DNA from 2 places in the Enterobacter chengduensis genome. Region 1 is predicted to be linked to the other one. Evidence: predicted binding sites of a transcription regulator. Region 1 holds the regulator's gene; the other holds the start of a gene.

Evidence for each region. The regulator Fur, encoded in region 1, represses iron uptake genes when iron is present. The targets are predictions, from matches to a motif close to ATAATAATGAGAACNACTATCAA.
Region 2: the regulator Fur is predicted to act here: its motif matches at 7,235-7,257, upstream of feoA (ferrous iron transporter A).

The regions. Positions count from the first base shown of each region.
Region 1 covers NZ_CP043318.1:1,520,163-1,529,426, forward strand. Annotated here, with positions in the region: gene nagE (PTS N-acetyl glucosamine transporter subunit IIABC) at 1-1,002, shown strand, start outside; gene glnS (glutamine--tRNA ligase) at 1,158-2,825, shown strand; gene chiP (chitoporin ChiP) at 3,272-4,669, shown strand; gene chiQ (ChiQ/YbfN family lipoprotein) at 4,717-5,043, shown strand; gene fur (ferric iron uptake transcriptional regulator) at 5,138-5,584, opposite strand; gene fldA (flavodoxin FldA) at 5,875-6,405, opposite strand; gene ybfE (LexA regulated protein) at 6,561-6,848, opposite strand; gene ybfF (esterase) at 6,977-7,750, opposite strand; gene seqA (replication initiation negative regulator SeqA) at 7,934-8,482, shown strand; gene pgm (phosphoglucomutase (alpha-D-glucose-1,6-bisphosphate-dependent)) at 8,507-9,264, shown strand, end outside.
Region 2 covers NZ_CP043318.1:4,695,908-4,705,171, reverse strand. Annotated here, with positions in the region: gene malQ (4-alpha-glucanotransferase) at 1-34, shown strand, start outside; gene gntT (gluconate transporter) at 121-1,437, opposite strand; gene nfuA (Fe-S biogenesis protein NfuA) at 1,824-2,399, opposite strand; gene gntX (DNA utilization protein GntX) at 2,461-3,144, opposite strand; gene bioH (pimeloyl-ACP methyl ester esterase BioH) at 3,181-3,954, shown strand; gene FY206_RS22840 (YdgH/BhsA/McbA-like domain containing protein) at 4,066-4,335, shown strand; gene feoC ([Fe-S]-dependent transcriptional repressor FeoC) at 4,369-4,605, opposite strand; gene feoB (Fe(2+) transporter permease subunit FeoB) at 4,618-6,936, opposite strand; gene feoA (ferrous iron transporter A) at 6,967-7,194, opposite strand; gene FY206_RS22820 (Tex family protein) at 7,534-9,264, opposite strand, start outside.

The sequences.
Region 1 (9,264 bases):
TCCGCAGGCGCGATCGACTACGTGCTGATGTACAACCTGCCGGCGGCAAGCAAGAACGTCTGGATGCTGGTGGTCATGGGCGCGGCCTTCTTCGTCATCTACTTCGTCCTGTTCACCGCGGTTATTCGTATGTTTAACCTCAAAACGCCGGGACGCGAAGACACCACTGATGACGTTGTGACCAGCGAAGCCAACAGCAATACCGAAGAAGGTTTAACCCAGCTGGCAACCAGCTACATTGCCGCAGTCGGCGGTACCGACAACCTGAAAGCCATTGATGCCTGTATTACCCGTCTGCGTCTGACCGTGGGCGACTCTGCGCGCGTCAGCGACGCAATGTGTAAACGTCTTGGCGCATCTGGCGTCGTTAAGCTGAACAAACAAACTATCCAGGTCATCGTGGGTGCCAAAGCGGAATCTATCGGTGATGAAATGAAGAAAGTGGTTGCCCGTGGCCCGGTCGCAGCGGCATCAGCCGACAGTGCACCTGCGGCGACGGCTGCCCCGGTCGCGAAGCCGCAGGCCGTGCCTAACGCCGTAACGGTTGCTGCTCTGGTCTCTCCGGTAACGGGTGACGTCGTTGACCTTGAGCAGGTACCTGACGAAGCCTTTGCCAGCAAAGCGGTCGGTGACGGCGTGGCGGTGAAACCAACGGATAAAACCGTTGTGTCTCCAGCATCCGGTACCATCGTGAAAATTTTCAACACCAACCACGCGTTCTGCCTCGAAACCGAAAATGGCGCGGAGATCGTGGTCCACATGGGCATCGATACCGTGGCGCTGAACGGTAAAGGCTTTACTCGCCTGGTGGAAGAGGGCGCTGAAGTGGTGGCCGGGCAGCCGGTTCTGGAAATGGATCTGGACTTCCTGAACGCTAACGCACGCTCCATGATAAGCCCGGTGGTTTGCAGCAACATCGACGACTTCAGCGGTCTGGTCATCCAGGCGAAAGGTCAGGTTGTTGCAGGTCAAACCCCGCTGTATGAGATTAAAGGCAAGTAATCGCTCCTGAGTAGAGTCATGCCTTAAGCGGCGGGGGATATCCTCCGCCGCTTTTTTTATTGGTAACGGTTTTTCCGTTACATAAGGGTTGTCTCTTCGTCCGGCTTATAAGATCATATGCCGTTATACGTTGTTTACGCTTTGAGGAATCCACGATGAGTGAGGCAGAAGCCCGCCCGAGTAACTTTATTCGTCAGATCATCGATGAAGATCTGGCCAGTGGTAAGCACACCACAATACATACCCGCTTCCCGCCGGAGCCGAACGGCTACCTGCATATCGGGCATGCGAAGTCCATTTGCCTGAACTTTGGCATTGCGCAAGATTACCAGGGACAGTGCAACCTGCGTTTCGATGACACCAACCCAGTAAAAGAAGACATCGAATACGTTGAGTCCATCAAGAACGACGTGCAATGGCTGGGCTTCAACTGGTCTGGCGATATCTGCTACTCCTCTGACTACTTTGATCGGCTGTATGCCTACGCGGTAGAGCTTATCAATAAAGGTCTGGCGTATGTTGACGAACTGTCAGCAGATGAGATCCGTGAGTACCGCGGCACGCTGACCGCGCCGGGCAAAAACAGCCCGTTCCGCGATCGCAGCGTGGAGGAGAACCTGGCGCTGTTTGAAAAAATGCGTGCGGGTGGCTTCGAAGAGGGCAAAGCGTGCCTGCGTGCCAAAATCGACATGGCGTCTCCGTTCATCGTGATGCGCGATCCGGTGCTGTACCGCATTAAGTTCGCAGAACACCACCAGACCGGCAACAAGTGGTGCATCTACCCGATGTACGACTTCACCCACTGCATCAGCGATGCGCTGGAAGGCATTACGCACTCCCTGTGTACGCTGGAGTTCCAGGACAACCGTCGCCTGTATGACTGGGTGCTGGATAACATCACCATTCCTGTGCATCCGCGTCAGTACGAGTTCTCTCGTCTGAATCTGGAATACACCGTGATGTCCAAGCGTAAGCTGAATCAGCTGGTGACCGAGAAGCACGTTGAAGGCTGGGATGACCCACGCATGCCAACCATCTCTGGTCTGCGTCGTCGTGGTTACACGGCGGCCTCTATTCGTGAGTTCTGCAAGCGCATCGGCGTGACCAAGCAGGACAACACCATCGAGATGGCCTCCCTGGAGTCCTGCATTCGCGAAGACCTGAACGAGAACGCCCCGCGTGCGATGGCGGTTATCGACCCGGTGAAGCTGGTTATCGAAAACTATCCGCAGGGGGCGAGCGAGCTGGTTGCCATGCCTAACCATCCGAACAAACCGGAAATGGGCAGCCGTGACGTGCCGTTCAGCGGCGAGATCTGGATTGACCGCGCTGACTTCCGCGAAGAAGCCAACAAGCAGTACAAGCGTCTGGTGCTGGGTAAAGAAGTGCGTCTGCGTAACGCTTACGTGATCAAAGCCGAGCGCGTTGAGAAAGATGCAGAAGGAAATATCACCACCATCTTCTGTTCTTACGATGCGGAAACGCTGAGCAAGGATCCTGCCGATGGCCGCAAGGTGAAAGGCGTTATTCACTGGGTGAGCGCATCTCACGCGCTGCCGGTAGAGATCCGTCTGTACGATCGTCTGTTCAGCGTGCCTAACCCAGGTGCGGCGGAAGACTTCCTGGCGACCATCAATCCGGAATCTCTGGTCATCAAGCAGGGCTACGCTGAGCCGTCCCTGAAAGCGGCTGAAGCAGGCAAAGCGTTCCAGTTTGAACGCGAAGGTTACTTCTGCCTGGACAGCCGTTACAGCACGGCGGAAAAACCGGTATTTAACCGTACCGTCGGCCTGCGTGACACCTGGACGAAGATCGGCGAATAATATTGCTGCTCTGGTCAATGAGAGACAAACGCCGCACTATGCGGCGTTTTTTTATATAACGATCAGGGTATTAAGCCAGGGCCTAAAGCAGCCTTATGAAAATAACAGGTCAATGAGGTGCTACTTATTTTTCAAAAAAAAGTTTGTGTCATTACGAAAATCAAAAAGGTTATAAAAAAGAAAAGTAATCCCGCGTCTACTAACTGAAATACCTGACAATTCCCCGTCATTCCTCGCTTTACTGCAAATGTTACAAAGCACTACCAATTATGTGCACTTCGTCATAATCCTGACTTTTGCCCGCTGAAAAGCATTGATAATTCGCGTCGCGAAAAATAACCTAAAGACGGTAGTTAATTCGAGGGTATTTAAAACTACCCCTGACCATTTGGTCTTTTTTATTTACGCCGTTTCAGGCGTTTTAATTCGTCAAAGAGGAATAATCTATGCGTACGTTCAGTGGCAAACGTAGTGCGCTGGCGCTGGCTATTGCCGGTGTGACAGCAATGTCGGGCCTGGTGGTGACGCCAGAAGCGAAAGCGGCAGGGTTCATCGACGATTCTACCCTCACGGGCGGTATCTATTACTGGCAGCGCGAGCGTGACCGTAAAGACGTCAACGAAGACAAATATAAAACCAACCTTTCACACTCCACCTGGAACGCCAACCTGGACTTCCAGTCAGGCTATGCCGCCGATATGTTCGGTCTGGATATTGCTGCGTTTACCGCAATCGAAATGGCGGAAAACGGCGACAGCGGCCACCCGAACGAAATCGCCTTCTCCTCCAGCAACAAAGCCTATGATGAAGACTGGTCCGGGGATAAGAGCGGTATCAGCCTTTACAAAGCGGCTGCGAAATTTAAGTACGGTCCGGTATGGGCGCGCGGCGGATACATCCAGCCAACCGGCCAGACCCTGTTAGCCCCGCACTGGAGCTTTATGCCGGGCACCTATCAGGGGGCGGAAGCCGGGGCTAACTTTGACTACGGTGATGCGGGGGCGCTGAGCTTCTCCTATATGTGGACCAACGAGTATAAAGCACCGTGGCACATTGAGATGGACAAGTTCTACCAGAACGATAAGAAAACCAAAGTCGATTACCTGCACTCGCTGGGCGCGAAGTATGACTTCAAAAACGATCTGGTACTGGAAGCCGCATTTGGTCAGGCGGAAGGCTATATCGATCAGTATTTTGCTAAAGCCAGCTACAAATTTGATATCGCAGGCAGCCCGCTGAGCACCAGCTACCAGTTCTACGGTACGCGTGACAAGGTCAGCGACGGCGGCGTCAATGACATTTATGACGGCACCGCGTGGCTGCAGGCGTTAACCTTCGGCTATAAGGTCGGTCAGGTTGATTTGCGTCTGGAAGGCACATGGGTGAAGGCGGAAGGGCAGCAGGGCTACTTCCTGCAGCGTATGACCCCGACCTATGCCTCATCCAACGGTCGTCTTGATATCTGGTGGGATAACCGTTCAGACTTCAACGCCGACGGCGAGAAAGCGGTCTTCTTCGGCGCCATGTACGACCTGAAAAACTGGAACCTGCCTGGCTGGGCGGTGGGCGCTTCTTACGCTTACGCCTGGGATGCAAAACCTGCCGATATGGCAACGCCGGACGCATACTACGATCCCAACTATCGCCTGAAAGAGTCTTCCTACAGCCTTGATGCTATCTATACCCTGCAGGATGGCCGCGCGAAAGGGACGATGTTCAAACTGCACTTCACCCAGTACGACAACCACTCCGATATCCCAAGCTATGCGGGCGGCTACGGCAACATCTTCCAGGATGAACGTGACGTGAAATTCATGGTTATTGCCCCATTCACCATCTTCTGATGAATCGTCCGGCGGGCTGAGCCCCGCCGGTATGGAGACTGCACATGATGAAAAAAATCGTAATCGTCGCGCTGCTGGCGTCGGGGCTGGTGGCGTGTACCCAGACGCAGGCACCGAAAGAAGACTCCCGTCTGAAGGAGGCGTATAGCGCCTGCATAAATACTGCAGAGGGCTCGCCGGAAAAAATTGAAGCCTGTCAGAGCGTGCTGAACGTGCTCAAGAAAGAGAAAGCGCATGAGCAGTTCGCGACGCAGGAGAACGTCCGCGTGATGGATTACCAGGCCTGTATTCAGGCGCGTAAAACCGGTAACGATCAGGAAGTGGCGAAGCGTTGCGATAAGATCTGGCAGGAAATTCGCAGCAATAATAACTAATGAGCTGTTTTACGCCCGGTGGCGCTGCGCTTACCGGGCTTTTTAAGGCAAAAAAAAGCCAACCTTACGGCTGGCTCAGAGTATAAACACTCGATTATTTCGCATCGTGCGCATGGTCGTCTTCGCGGCAATCGCCTTCAGCACAGTGACCGTAAAGGTACAGGCTGTGGTTGGTCAGACGGATGCCGTGACGCGCGGCGATTTCACGCTGGCGCGCTTCGATGGAGTCATCGCTAAATTCAATGACCTTGCCGCAGTCGAGGCAGATCAGGTGATCGTGGTGCTGCTGCTGGGTCAGTTCGAAGACAGATTTACCGCCCTCGAAATTATGACGGGTAACAATGCCCGCGTCATCAAACTGGTTCAGCACGCGATAAACGGTAGCCAGCCCAATCTCTTCACCCATGTCGATAAGACGTTTATAAAGGTCTTCCGCACTGACATGGTGATTGTCTGGACCCTGAAGCACTTCGAGGATTTTTAACCGAGGAAGCGTAACTTTCAGGCCAGCCTTCTTTAATGCGGTATTGTTGTCAGTCATGCGGAATCTGTCCTGTTGCTAAACGATTCACTTCTGTAGGAAGTGACAGAAAATGCACTTGGGATAATGCGTCTCATTATAGAACTGCCATGGCTAAATGAAAACTGCAAGTCTCAGGCAAAATATGCTTATAAAAATGGGGTATCACCAACAAACTTGCTCAATGGAAAACCCATTTTATCAGGGAGACATTGTACAGGTCTGGGCGAAAAAGTTAAAAGATTGTAGCAATTAATTTAATCGGTTTGACCTGGGGCATGGGCGCAACCGCGGTTGCGCCGCGATAAAAATCAGGCGTTAAGAATCGCGTCCAGGTGAAGTTCTTCACGGATCTGCTTCACCCACTTCTCAACGCGCTCGGCGGTCAGTTCTGGCTGGCGGTCTTCGTCGATGGCCAGACCCACGAAGTGATCGTCATCGGCCAGGCCTTTAGAGGCTTCGAAGTGGTAACCGGCGGTCGGCCAGTGGCCTACGATAACCGCGCCATTCGGCTCAATGATATCGCGGATGGTGCCCAGCGCATCACAGAAGTATTCGGCGTAGTCTTCCTGATCGCCGCAGCCAAACAGGGCGACCAGCTTACCGTTGAAGTCCACTTCTTCCAGCGTCGGGAAGAAATCATCCCAGTCGCACTGGGCTTCACCGTAGTACCAGGTTGGGATACCCAGCAGCAGAATGTCATAGCCTTCCAGATCTTCTTTGCTGCTCTTGGCGATGTCATGCACATCAGCAACGTCTTTACCGAGCTGTTTCTGAATGTTTTTTGCGATATTTTCGGTATTGCCGGTATCACTGCCAAAGAAAATGCCGATGATTGCCATGAGTAAAATAACCTCTTGAAACTTAATAGTATGGTGGCGCAATTCGGCCACGGATAAGGGCAATAATAGCAGAACTGGCAACCCTGCGGAAACAGCTATCGCGCAGGACTGCACTCTGTGCTACATGAAAAGGGCGATAAAGGGGATTTTCAGACTTATGCCTGGCGGCGTAACGTCTCAAGCTGGGCGATCAGCATCTCTTCAATGAGCTCGCTGCGGCTGATATTTCGCGCGTCGGCCAGCTCGTTAAGCGCATCGACGGCGTCGGCGTTCAGCTTCAGTTCGACACGCTTAAGCCCACGATTTTTATCGCGTTTAAGCTGGTTGCGTTTATTGATACGCAGCTGTTCATCGCGCGAAAGCGGATTCGTCTTGGGTCGTCCCGGGCGACGCTCGTTCGCGAACAGATCTAGTGTCGTACGGTCCGTTTGTTCTTTGGCCATGATTCTGAGACTTCGGGGGAAACACGCCGCCCTGCTAATGCCCGGGCGATAAGCGCGCCATCATACATCACCAAAAACGGCACGCCAACGACTGGAAGCCCGCAGTCTTCCAGTCGCTTCCTTTTTAATCAATTTGCCGTATCAGCGAGATAGCGGCGGATGGCGCGCAGAACGGCTTCCGGTTTTTCCGCATGCACCCAGTGTCCGGCACCGGCAATCACGTGGGCGCGAGCCTGCGGGAATTGCGCCAGTATGGCGTCGCGGTACGCATCGGTAACGTAAGGGGAGTGACCGCCGCGAATGAAGAGGGTAGGGTGCGGCCAGGCGGGGACGCTTTCCCAGCCTACGATATTGTTGTACTGGTCCCAGAGTACCGGCACGTTAAAACGCCACTGTCCGTCAACAAACGACTTCAGCAGAAACTGCACGACGCCCTCTTCATCAAGATGCTCACGCATGACGGCAGCCGCCTGTTGGCGTGTCGCGACACCCGCTTCTGTGACCGCATCAATGGCGGCAAAAATCTCGTCGTGACGGCGGACGTCATAATCCACGGGCGCGACGTCAATCACCACTAGGCCGCTGATACGCTCCGGCGCCAGCGCCGTCAGGGCCATTACCGCTTTGCCCCCCATTGAATGCCCAATGAGCGTCACCTTTTGCAGACCGTTGGCGTCCAGCGTATCCAGCAGGTCGTGCGCCATCGCGGCGTAGGTCATCTCGTCCGAACGCCCGGAAAGACCGTGATTGCGCATATCGACCTGCACAATATCGTGGTCGGTAACCAGATCGCGCGCCAGCACGCCGAGGTTATCCAGGCTGCCAAAAAGGCCGTGAACCAGTACGATGGGAGAATTATTGTTCGGCGATTGTGCAGTTTGCGCTCGGGTATTCAATTTCATGGCAAAGTTCTTTTTTTACGTATGTCAGGTTAGGGTATCATGTTGACCATTCTGCCGCCCGGCCGCAAGGTTCCAGTTTAATCTGACTTTTGCCGCCAACCTGGTTTGACGCTATCCGCTGTTGGGATTTGACCTTATAATCCCAATGACTTGTATTCAGATAAGATATCGCACTGGATTAAGATGAAAACAATCGAAGTTGATGACGAACTCTATCAGTATATTGCCAGCCAGACGCGGCATATCGGGGAGAGCGCGTCCGACATTTTACGGCGCATGCTTAAAATTTCCGCCGCTTCACAGCCTGCTACCCCAGTCACCAAAGATGTCGTGTCTCAGCCGAGCGTTGTTGCACAAGCAAAACCTGCCGTGACGCCGGTAAAAGATAAAGTCCGCGCGGTGCGCGAACTGCTGCTCTCCGACGAATACGCTGAGCAGAAAAAGGCGGTTAACCGTTTTATGCTGGTGCTGTCTACACTTTATTCCCTGGATAACAAAGCGTTTGCTGAGGCGACCGAGTCGCTGCACGGCCGTACCCGCGTCTATTTCGCGGGCGACGAGCAGACGCTGCTGCAAAATGGCAACCAAACCAAACCTAAACATGTCCCTGGCACCCCATACTGGGTGATCACCAATACCAACACGGGCCGCAAGTGCAGCATGATTGAACACATCATGCAGTCCATGCAGTTCCCTGCGGAATTGATTGAAAAGGTTTGCGGTACAATTTAACCCTTGCATCAGAAGGACCCGGTAATGGCAAATCACAGCCGTGCAGGCCAACCTGCACAACAAAGCGATTTGATTAACGTCGCTCAGCTGACCGCGCAGTATTACGTGCTGAAACCGGTCGTGGGCAACGCAGAACACGCAGTGAAGTTTGGTACATCCGGCCACCGCGGCAGCGCGGCACGCCATAGCTTTAACGAACCGCACATTCTGGCCATTGCTCAGGCCATTGCGGAAGAGCGCGCTAAAAACGGCGTTACCGGTCCGTGCTACGTGGGGAAAGACACCCATGCGCTGTCTGAACCGGCGTTCATCTCCGTGCTGGAAGTGCTGGCGGCAAACGGTGTCGACGTGATTGTTCAGGAGAACAACGGCTTCACCCCAACGCCTGCGGTCTCTAACGCCATCCTGGTGCACAACAAAAAAGGTGGCGCGCTGGCTGACGGTATCGTTATCACGCCATCCCACAACCCGCCGGAAGACGGTGGTATCAAATACAATCCGCCTAACGGCGGTCCGGCAGACACCAACGTCACCAAAGTGGTGGAAGATCGTGCGAACGCGCTTCTGGCTGATGGTTTGAAAGGCGTGAACCGCATTTCTCTGGATGCGGCCATGGCGTCGGGCCACGTGAAAGAGCAGGATCTGGTTCAGCCGTTCGTGGAAGGGCTGGCGGATATCGTCGATATGGCGGCAATCCAGAAAGCCGGCCTGAAGCTGGGCGTGGATCCGCTGGGCGGCTCCGGTATCGAATACTGGAAGCGCATCGCCGAGCACTACAAGCT
Region 2 (9,264 bases), 1.9 Mb from region 1:
TAAGCGCAGAAGGGCGGTGGGTAAGAAGCGATAAATCACACCCCTCACCCCAACCCCTCTCCCCATAGGGGCTCGATCGGTTCCCTCTCCCCTATGGGGAGAGGGTTAGGGTGAGGGGCATCAAACCACCATATTCAACAGCAGCACCCCGACCAGACCACACACCGAAATAATGGTTTCCAGCGCGGACCAGGACTTGATGGTTTCACCGATCGTCAGGTTGAAGTACTCCTTGAACAGCCAGAAGCCCGGGTCGTTAACGTGAGAGAAAATCACGCTACCGGAACCGACGGCGATAACCATCAGCTCAGGGCTCACGCCCGTGGTGGCAATCAGCGGGGCAACGATACCGCCTGCGGTGATCGCCGCAACGGTCGCAGAGCCCAGCGCAATACGCAGAACCGCGGCGATAGACCAGGCCATCAGGAGCGGCGACACGTTGGTTTCATGCATCATCGCGGCGATGTATTTGTCCACGCCGCTGTCAACCAGCACCTGCTTGAAGGCACCGCCACCGCCGATGATCAGGAGCATCATGGCAATGATTTTGATGGAAGAGGTCAGCGTGTCGTTGATCTGATCCATTGAACGCCCGCGGTTAAGGCCGAAGGTGAACATCGCGATCAGCACCGCAATCAGCGTTGCCATCACCGGGTCACCCAGGAATTCCGCGACGGACAGGAACGCATGGCCTTTCGGCAGAACCATCTCTGCTACGGCGCGCATCGCCATCAGGATCACCGGTACCAGAGAGGTCCAGACGCTGACGCCAAAGCCAGGCATCTCTTCTTCGGTGAAGGTTTTGGCGCTGTACAGACCTTCCGGAATCGGCTTATCGATGCCTTTCAGGAAGCGGGCATACACCGGGCCTGCCAGAATCACCGTCGGGATCGCCAGAATGGTACCGAACAGCAGGGTTTTACCCATATCGGCATGGAAAATGGTTGCGATAGCGGTTGGACCCGGGTGCGGCGGCAGGAAGCCGTGGGTCACGGAGAGCGCCGCAGCCATTGGCACGCCGACATACAGCAGCGGGATGCTCGCCGCGGCCGCGATGGTGAACACCAGCGGCAGCATCAGCACGAAGCCCACTTCATAGAACAGCGCGAAGCCGACGGTAAAGCCGGTTAACACCACTGCCCACTGAATGTTCTTTTTGCCAAATTTGTCGATAAGCGTGGTGGCAATACGCTGGGCGCCACCGCAGTCCGCCAGCATTTTGCCGAGCATGGCGCCGAAGCCCATGATCAGCGCCAGGCTGCCGAGCGTGCCGCCGACGCCGGCTTTAATGGAGCTGATAACTTTTACCAGCGGCATGCCCTGCATCAGACCGACTGCAAGTGCCACCAGAACCAGAGCGATAAACCCGTTCATTTTGAAACGGATCATCAAGAGCAGTAATAACACAACACCGATAGCAACGATGACTAATGGCATGATTTACCTGGCCTTTGAATTGTTATGGGTAACGTCATTGTTTCAACGACACGTTCCGATTGTCCCAACTGGGAACAGAGAAGTAACGGCACTAATACTGATGCCTTGGAAACCATTAAGTTTAGTCGGCTGTTATGAGTGTGTTTAGTGCCCACGAGAATGATACGGGTAACATGGCGTGATTGAGAATCACCCTGGCAGGCAAAATGTGAATTATGAGACGCAGCTCAACATATAGAGGGGAGGTAAACGCAAAACGGCAACGCACGTTGCCGTTTTTAGTGTTTGTTCCCTCTCCCTGTGGGAGAGGGCCAGGGTGAGGGCATCAAACCGCACTGTCTCTGTAGGCCCGGTAAGCGCAGCGCCACCGGGCAAAGACAGACGGCTTAGTAGTAAGAGTGCTCGCCGCGCTGGTGTTCGGTCAGGTCACGCACGCCCTTCAGTTCCGGGAACTCGTTCAGCAGCTGCTTCTCGATCCCTTCTTTCAGGGTCACATCCACCATTGAACAGCCGTTACAGCCGCCGCCAAACTGCAGGATCGCCAGGCCGTCTTCCGTGATTTCCATCAGGGAAACGCGGCCGCCGTGGCCCGCCAGCTGCGGGTTGATCTGGGATTGCAGCAGATACTCGACGCGCTCCATCAGCGGGGCATCGTCAGACACTTTACGCATCTTCGCGTTCGGCGCTTTCAGGGTCAGCTGAGAGCCCAGCTGATCGGTGACGAAGTCGATCTCCGCATCTTCAAGATACGGTGCGCTCAGCTCATCAACGTAGGCGGTGAGCTGTTCAAACTTAAGGGCAGTGTCGGTGGCTTCCACGGCGTCCGGAGGACAATAAGAAACACCACATTCTGCATTCGGCGTGCCTGGATTGATCACAAACACGCGGATCTGCGTCCCTTCTTCCTGATTTGCCAGCAGTTTGGCAAAGTGCGCTTGTGCAGAATCGGAAATACGGATCATAGCTTTGGCCTAATAGTTGACTAAATTACCTGGGTATAATCATACGCCCATTGAAGAAGGGCTACAAGGTACGGCACAGACACCATACCTGAACCGACGCGGCGCCGCTTCGCAAAAGCAGTCGGGAAAGTTCAGCAACGGTACTGCCCGTGGTGACGACATCATCCACAATCGCGATATGGAGACCGTTGACCGGCAATTCAAGCCGAAAGGCATTCTTGAGGTTTCTTTTGCGCAGCCGGGCGCTGAGCTGATGCTGGATGGCGGTGGCATGTACGCGTGTTAGCGCACCGGCCTCGTACCGGCAGCCGAGCCACCGGGCGAGGGGACGGCAGATTAGGTCACTCTGGTTATAGCCGCGCCGCCAGTGCCGACGTCGGTATAAGGGAACATTCACCACCATGTCGACTTTCGCCAGCGCCCGGTGACGTCGTGCCTGCAAAACCGCCAGCAACAGCAGGCGGGCAAGGGGCTGCGCCAGCGCGCTCTGCCCGGAAAACTTCAGCGCGTGAACCAGCCCGCTCAGCGGCGGAACATAATCATCCACCGCCACCAGCGCTTGCCACGGCGGGGATTTTTTCAGGCAACGGCCGCAGGGCAGCGAGGGATTTGTGGCCGGTAAACCACATTGCGGGCAGGTTCCGATTCGCCATTGCAGCGAGCCCGTGCAGACGGAGCAGATGCCCCAGGCGCTGAGGGCAAGCGGCATTTTGCATAGCCAGCACAAGCCGGGCACTGTTAGCATGTTCAACCTCCATGTCAAAAAAGAGAACAGTAACGGATGAAGACGCTGTGGTGGCAGACCGTTGGGACAGGAAATTGCCATCTTGTGCTGCTGCACGGATGGGGCCTGAATGCGGAAGTGTGGCATTGCATAAACGAGGAACTTGCCTCGCAATTTACATTGCATCTGGTTGATCTACCGGGGTATGGCCGCAGCCACGGCTACGGTGCGATGACGCTCGAAGAGATGGCGCAGGTGGTGGTTGACGCGGCGCCACAACATGCCATCTGGCTGGGCTGGAGCCTTGGCGGGCTGGTGGCAAGCCAGATTGCGCTTTCCTGGCCCGAACGCGTAAAGGCGCTGGTGACGGTGGCGTCGTCGCCCTGCTTTAGCGCGCAGGAGGCGTGGCCCGGCATAAAGCCTGACGTGCTGGCGGGCTTCCAGCAGCAGCTGAGCGACGATTTCCAGCGCACCGTAGAGCGGTTCCTCGCGCTGCAGACGATGGGGACGGAAACCGCGCGACAGGATGCCAGAGCGCTGAAGCAGGTGGTGCTCTCTTTGCCGATGCCGGACGTTGGGGTGCTCAACGGCGGTCTAGAAATCCTGAAAACGGTCGACCTGCGCGAGCCGCTGGCCGCGCTGGCGATGCCGCATCTGCGTATCTATGGCTATCTTGACGGCCTGGTCCCGCGCAAAGTGGTTCCGCTTCTGGATGCGCTCTGGCCGGACAGCGAATCGCAGGTCATTGCCAAAGCCGCGCATGCCCCGTTTATCTCTCATCCGACGGAGTTTTGTTCAGCGCTCGTTGCGTTAAGTCAACGTTTAGACTGATTATTTTCTATCCAGCCTGGAAAAAGTAACACACCGCAACCATACTCGAGATGTCGTTGCGGTTGTTCTGCCTACGATAATCAAAACAACAATCCTATGGAGAGTCAGGCTATGAAACTTGTTACAGGTATTGTCACTTCTCTGGTTATTGGGTCACTGTCCTTTGGCGTCTTTGCGGCAAAAGAGCTGGAAAAAGATAAAGTTGCCGGAATGAATCTGACGAAAATTGGTGAGATTTCTACGTCTGACACCACCGCGCCGATGGACGCGAGAAAAGAGCTGTCGAAGAAAGCGGATGAGCTGGGCGGAACGTACTACGTTGTCACCAGCGCTGAAAAACAGACCAAAAACGTGCGTGCAACGGCGGACGTCTACAAGTAATACGATAAAGCCAGGCAGCGATGCCTGGCTTTGCTAACGCAGCGCCCACCACTCCCTGAGGCAGGCCTTGCCTTCCGGACAGCTTTTACAGCTGCCGGAGAGACAGCCGTCTGCGTCTTCCTGAATCCGCACGGCTTTCCCCATGGCCTCCAGTCTTTCCAGCATGGCATCGATCATCGGCTGCGGCGTATGCAGGCTGAGGCTCAGCTGTTTCGCCTCCATCCGCCCCTGCAGCGCCAGCAGGTCACGAACCTGAATCAACGATGCCATGTGGTGTGCTCCTTAGTGACAGTCGCCAGCCGGACTGCTGCAGCAGGTCGCGGCGGTTTTACAGTTTGCCAGCAGGTCGATGTCGACGCGGCTGCGTGCCCGGCGCAGCAGGCCGAGCACGATCGCGTTAAACAGCACGACCGCGAGAATGCAGATCAGGCTGTAGCGCGGGTGCTGGCTGAAGTTAACGGTCTGATAAAACAGCGTCGCCAGCGAGTAGGCGATATTCAGCCCCCACAGGATGGAGAAGCCCATCCAGCCGCGGCTGGATTCGCGGGCAATTGCCCCCATCACCGAGATGCACGGAATGTAGAGCAGAACGAAGATGAGATAGCTGTAGGCCGCGGACGCGCTGCCAAATTTCTCGCCCATCACGCCCATGGCACCGGTCGCCATTTCGCCGTCGCCTTTGCTGGCCTCAATCGGGTTCGCCAGCACGCTCAGGCTGAAGGTGTCCTTCAGGCTCTGCCAGGTCTCCTCTACGGCACCCAGCAGTTCGTCACCGAGGTGAAACGCGGCCGGATCAAATTCCTGTTCCTGAATGTTCTCCGCGGTGTAAAGCGTGTTCAGGGTGCCGACAACCACCTCTTTCGCCATCGCGCCGGTGAACAGCCCGACGGTCGCCTGCCAGTTATCCTCATGTACGCCAATCGGTTTGAAGACCGGGGTGATGACGCGGCTGACGGAGGCGAGAGCAGAGTCGTTGATGTTATCTGCCGCCTGCCCGCTGAGGGTGAAGCTGTTCAGCGCGCTCAGGAAAATGCTGACGATGACAATCACCTTACCGGCGCGCAGGACAAAGCCTTTCAGGCGCTGCCAGGTCTGGATGACCAGGCTTTTCAGATGCGGCACGTGATATACCGGCAGCTCCATCACGAACGGCGAGGCTTCACCGCGCATAATGGTGTGTTTCAGCATCAGACCCGTGAGAATGGCCATCACGATGCCCAGCACGTACAGCGAGAAGACCGCCAGCGCGCCCTGCTGCCCAAAGAAGGCGGCGGCAAAGACGGCGAAGATGGCCAGACGGGCGCCGCAGGACATAAACGGCGCCATCATGATGGTCATCAGACGCTCGCGCGGTGCATCCAGGGTGCGCGCGCCCATCACCGACGGCACGTTGCAGCCGAAGCCGACAATCAGCGGAACGAAGGATTTGCCGGGCAGACCCAGGGCCTGCATCAGGCGGTCCATCACGAACGCGGCGCGCGCCATGTAGCCGGAATCTTCCAGGAACGAGAGGAACAGATACATCATGCCAATCTGCGGCACCAGCGGCAGAACGGTATTGATACCGCCGCCGATCCCCTGCGCGAGGAAGATGGTTAACCATTCCGGGAAGTGCAGGGTGTAGCCTACCCACTGAATCCCGTGTACGAAGATCGCGACGGAACCGGCGTCAAAAATCGGCTGGAGCGCGCCGCCGATGTTGATGGCGAGCAGGAACATCACGTACATCACCAGCAGGAAGATGGGCAAACCGAGGAAGCGGTTAAGCACCACCTTATCCACCGCCGCCGTGAAGCGGCTGGGTTCTGCCGTGAGTGCGTTACTGACCACGTCGCAAATCGAGGCGATGGCCTGGTAACGCGCATCGGCGATGTGCAGCGCCGGGTCGTCCAGCTCGTCGCTGAGACGGGCCACCGTCGCGTCCAGCTTATCTGCCGCATGCCCGGCGTAGGCGCGGCTGTAAATATCCCCTTCCAGCATCTGCAGGCCCAGCCACAGGCGCTGTTTCGCAGGCATGCTTTTGTCCATCTCCTGCGCCAGCAGATCGGCTTCACGCAGCAGCGGCTGAGCGTAATGCACCAGCTCAACGTCGCGATTGCCCGCGTGGCGATCGATCGCCAGCTTCAGGGCATCAATACCGCGAGCGCGCGTCGAGACCAGCGGGACCACCGGGCAGCCCAGGCGCGCGGAGAGCGCATCGACGTCGATGCGCAGCTTTTGTTTCTCCGCAATGTCGAGCATGTTGAGCGCCACGATGCAGGGAATACCCAGCTCCAGCAGCTGCAGCGTCAGGTAGAGGTTGCGCTCGAGGTTGGAGGCGTCGACCACGTTGATCAGCAGGTCAGCGTCACCGCTCAGAATGTAGTGGCAGGCAATTTGCTCATCGAGCGAGGTTTGCGACGAAATGGTGGTAAGGGAGTAGGTGCCGGGAAGATCAACCAGGGTGACCTGGTTGTCCGTTGTCGTGAACTGGCCTTCTTTACGCTCAACCGTCACGCCCGCCCAGTTGCCCACGCGCTGGCGCGCCCCGGTCAGCTGGTTAAAAAGCGTTGTCTTGCCGGAATTAGGATTGCCAATTAAGCCAATCGTTAACTTTTTCATTTTTTTAGACTCACTGAAACCGCTGGCTTGTTATCGGGATAACGCTTCGACTTCTATTAACGCGAGGTCTTTCTTACGCAGGACCAGATTCACGCGCCGGGTTTCGATGTGAACCGGGTCACCTAACGGCGCCACGCGCACGACCTGAAATGACGAGCCGGGCAGCATGCCCAGCGACAGCAGCTTTTGCCGATAGGCCGGGCTAATTTCGCGGGTAAAACCGGTAATTTTCCACGCACTGTCTGGAGTGAATTGCATAACGCCTGATTCCACGAAAGGTTAAATTATCTACTATGGGATGATAATGAGAATAGTTTTTATCAGCAATATTAAAACTGTGACGGAATGTTGTTTACGGTATTAATTTGCGGGCCGTTTGACCTTGCTCAATATTTGCTGACGTGCCGGGAAAACGAAAAGGGGAGTATTTGTTAACGGGGTGATAATTGGTGGTTTAAATATGGCTATGCAATCGGTTTCATATATTTCGATATGATTTTATTCCCCTCTCCCCATGGGAGCGAGGGAGAAAAGACCGCACTGTGCGATCCCCTCTCCCCTTTGGGGAGAGGGTTAGGGTGAGGGGCATTGACAACCTTAGCGCTTCTTGCCCATCGCGGCCGCCAGCGCATCCATCATCGCGCTATTACCCGCAGGCTGTGCCTCACGTCCGCGCGGTTTTGCCGCCTTCGCTGCCGGGCGCTGCTGCTCGCGGCCGCCGCCATTGCCGCCACGGCGCGCGTTGGTTTCGCCCGGCTGCTCGTCCAGACGCATGGTCAGGGCGATACGCTTGCGCTGCAGGTCCACTTCCAGCACTTTCACCTTCACGATGTCGCCTGCTTTGACCACGGTGTGCGGATCTTCAACGAACTTGTCGGCCAGGGATGAGATATGGACCAGACCGTCCTGATGCACGCCGATATCCACAAACGCGCCGAAGTTGGTAACGTTGGTTACCGCCCCTTCCAGCACCATGCCGGGCAGCAGATCGTTCATGGTTTCCACGCCGTCAGCAAAGGTGGCCGTTTTAAACTCGGGACGCGGATCGCGGCCCGGCTTTTCCAGCTCTTTAATGATATCGGTGACGGTAGGTACACCAAATTTGTCGTCGGTAAAGTCCGCGGCCTTCAGGTTGCGCAGGGCGCTGCTGTCGCCCATCAGATCCTTCAGGGCCTGCTCGGTGGCGGCCAGAATACGTTCCACCACCGGGTAGGCTTCCGGGTGAACGGTGGAAGCGTCCAGCGGGTTATCGCCGTGGTTGATGCGCAGGAAGCCCGCGCACTGCTCAAAGGCTTTTGGCCCCAGACGGCTCACCTTGAGCAGCTGCTGACGGTTCTGGAACTGGCCGTTCTCGTCGCGCCAGGCGACGATGTTCTGCGCCATCATGCGGGTTAAGCCCGCCACGCGAGTCAGCAGGGGAACGGAGGCGGTGTTCAGGTCCACGCCGACGGCGTTTACGCAGTCTTCCACCACCGCATCCAGCTTGCGCGCCAGCTGAGTCTGGCTCACGTCGTGCTGGTACTGGCCCACGCCGATAGATTTCGGGTCGATCTTCACCAGCTCCGCCAGCGGATCCTGCAGACGGCGAGCGATTGAGACCGCGCCGCGCAGGGAAACGTCCAGATCCGGGAACTCCTGCGCCGCCAGCTCGGACGCGGAATAGACCGAGGCCCCCGCTTCGCTGACGATCACCTTCTGTGCCGTCACTTTCGGGAACTGCTTCTGCACGTCGAGGTAGAAACGCTCGGTTTCGCGGGACGCCGTGCCGTTGCCGATGGCGACCAGCTCGACGTTGTATTTTTCGCACAAAGCGGCAACCACGACGGCCGCTTTCGCTGCCTGGCCGGTGTGCGGGTAGATGGTGTCGGTGGCGACCAGCTTGCCGGTGCCGTCGACCACCGCCACCTTCACGCCGGTACGCAGACCCGGATCGAGACCCATGGTCGCGCGCAGGCCGGCAGGGGCGGCCATCAGCAGGTCGTGCAGGTTACGGGCGAAGACGTTGATGGCTTCATCTTCGGCGCGCTCGCGCACGGTGCCCATCAGCTCGGTTTCGAGGTGCATCAGCACCTTGATGCGCCAGGTCCAGCTCACCACGCCTTTACGCCAGCCGTCTGCCGGGGCGTTGTTCAGGCGCAGGCCGAGGTGATCGATAATGATCTGCTCGCAGTGGCTCTCTTTCGGCGGCTCGTCAAACTGCGGGTCGGCATTCAGGGAGAGCTGCAGCACGCCTTCGTTGCGGCCGCGGAACATCGCCAGCGCGCGGTGTGAAGGGGTCGTAGAGATCGGTTCGTGGTGATCGAAGTAGTCGCGGAATTTCGCGCCTTC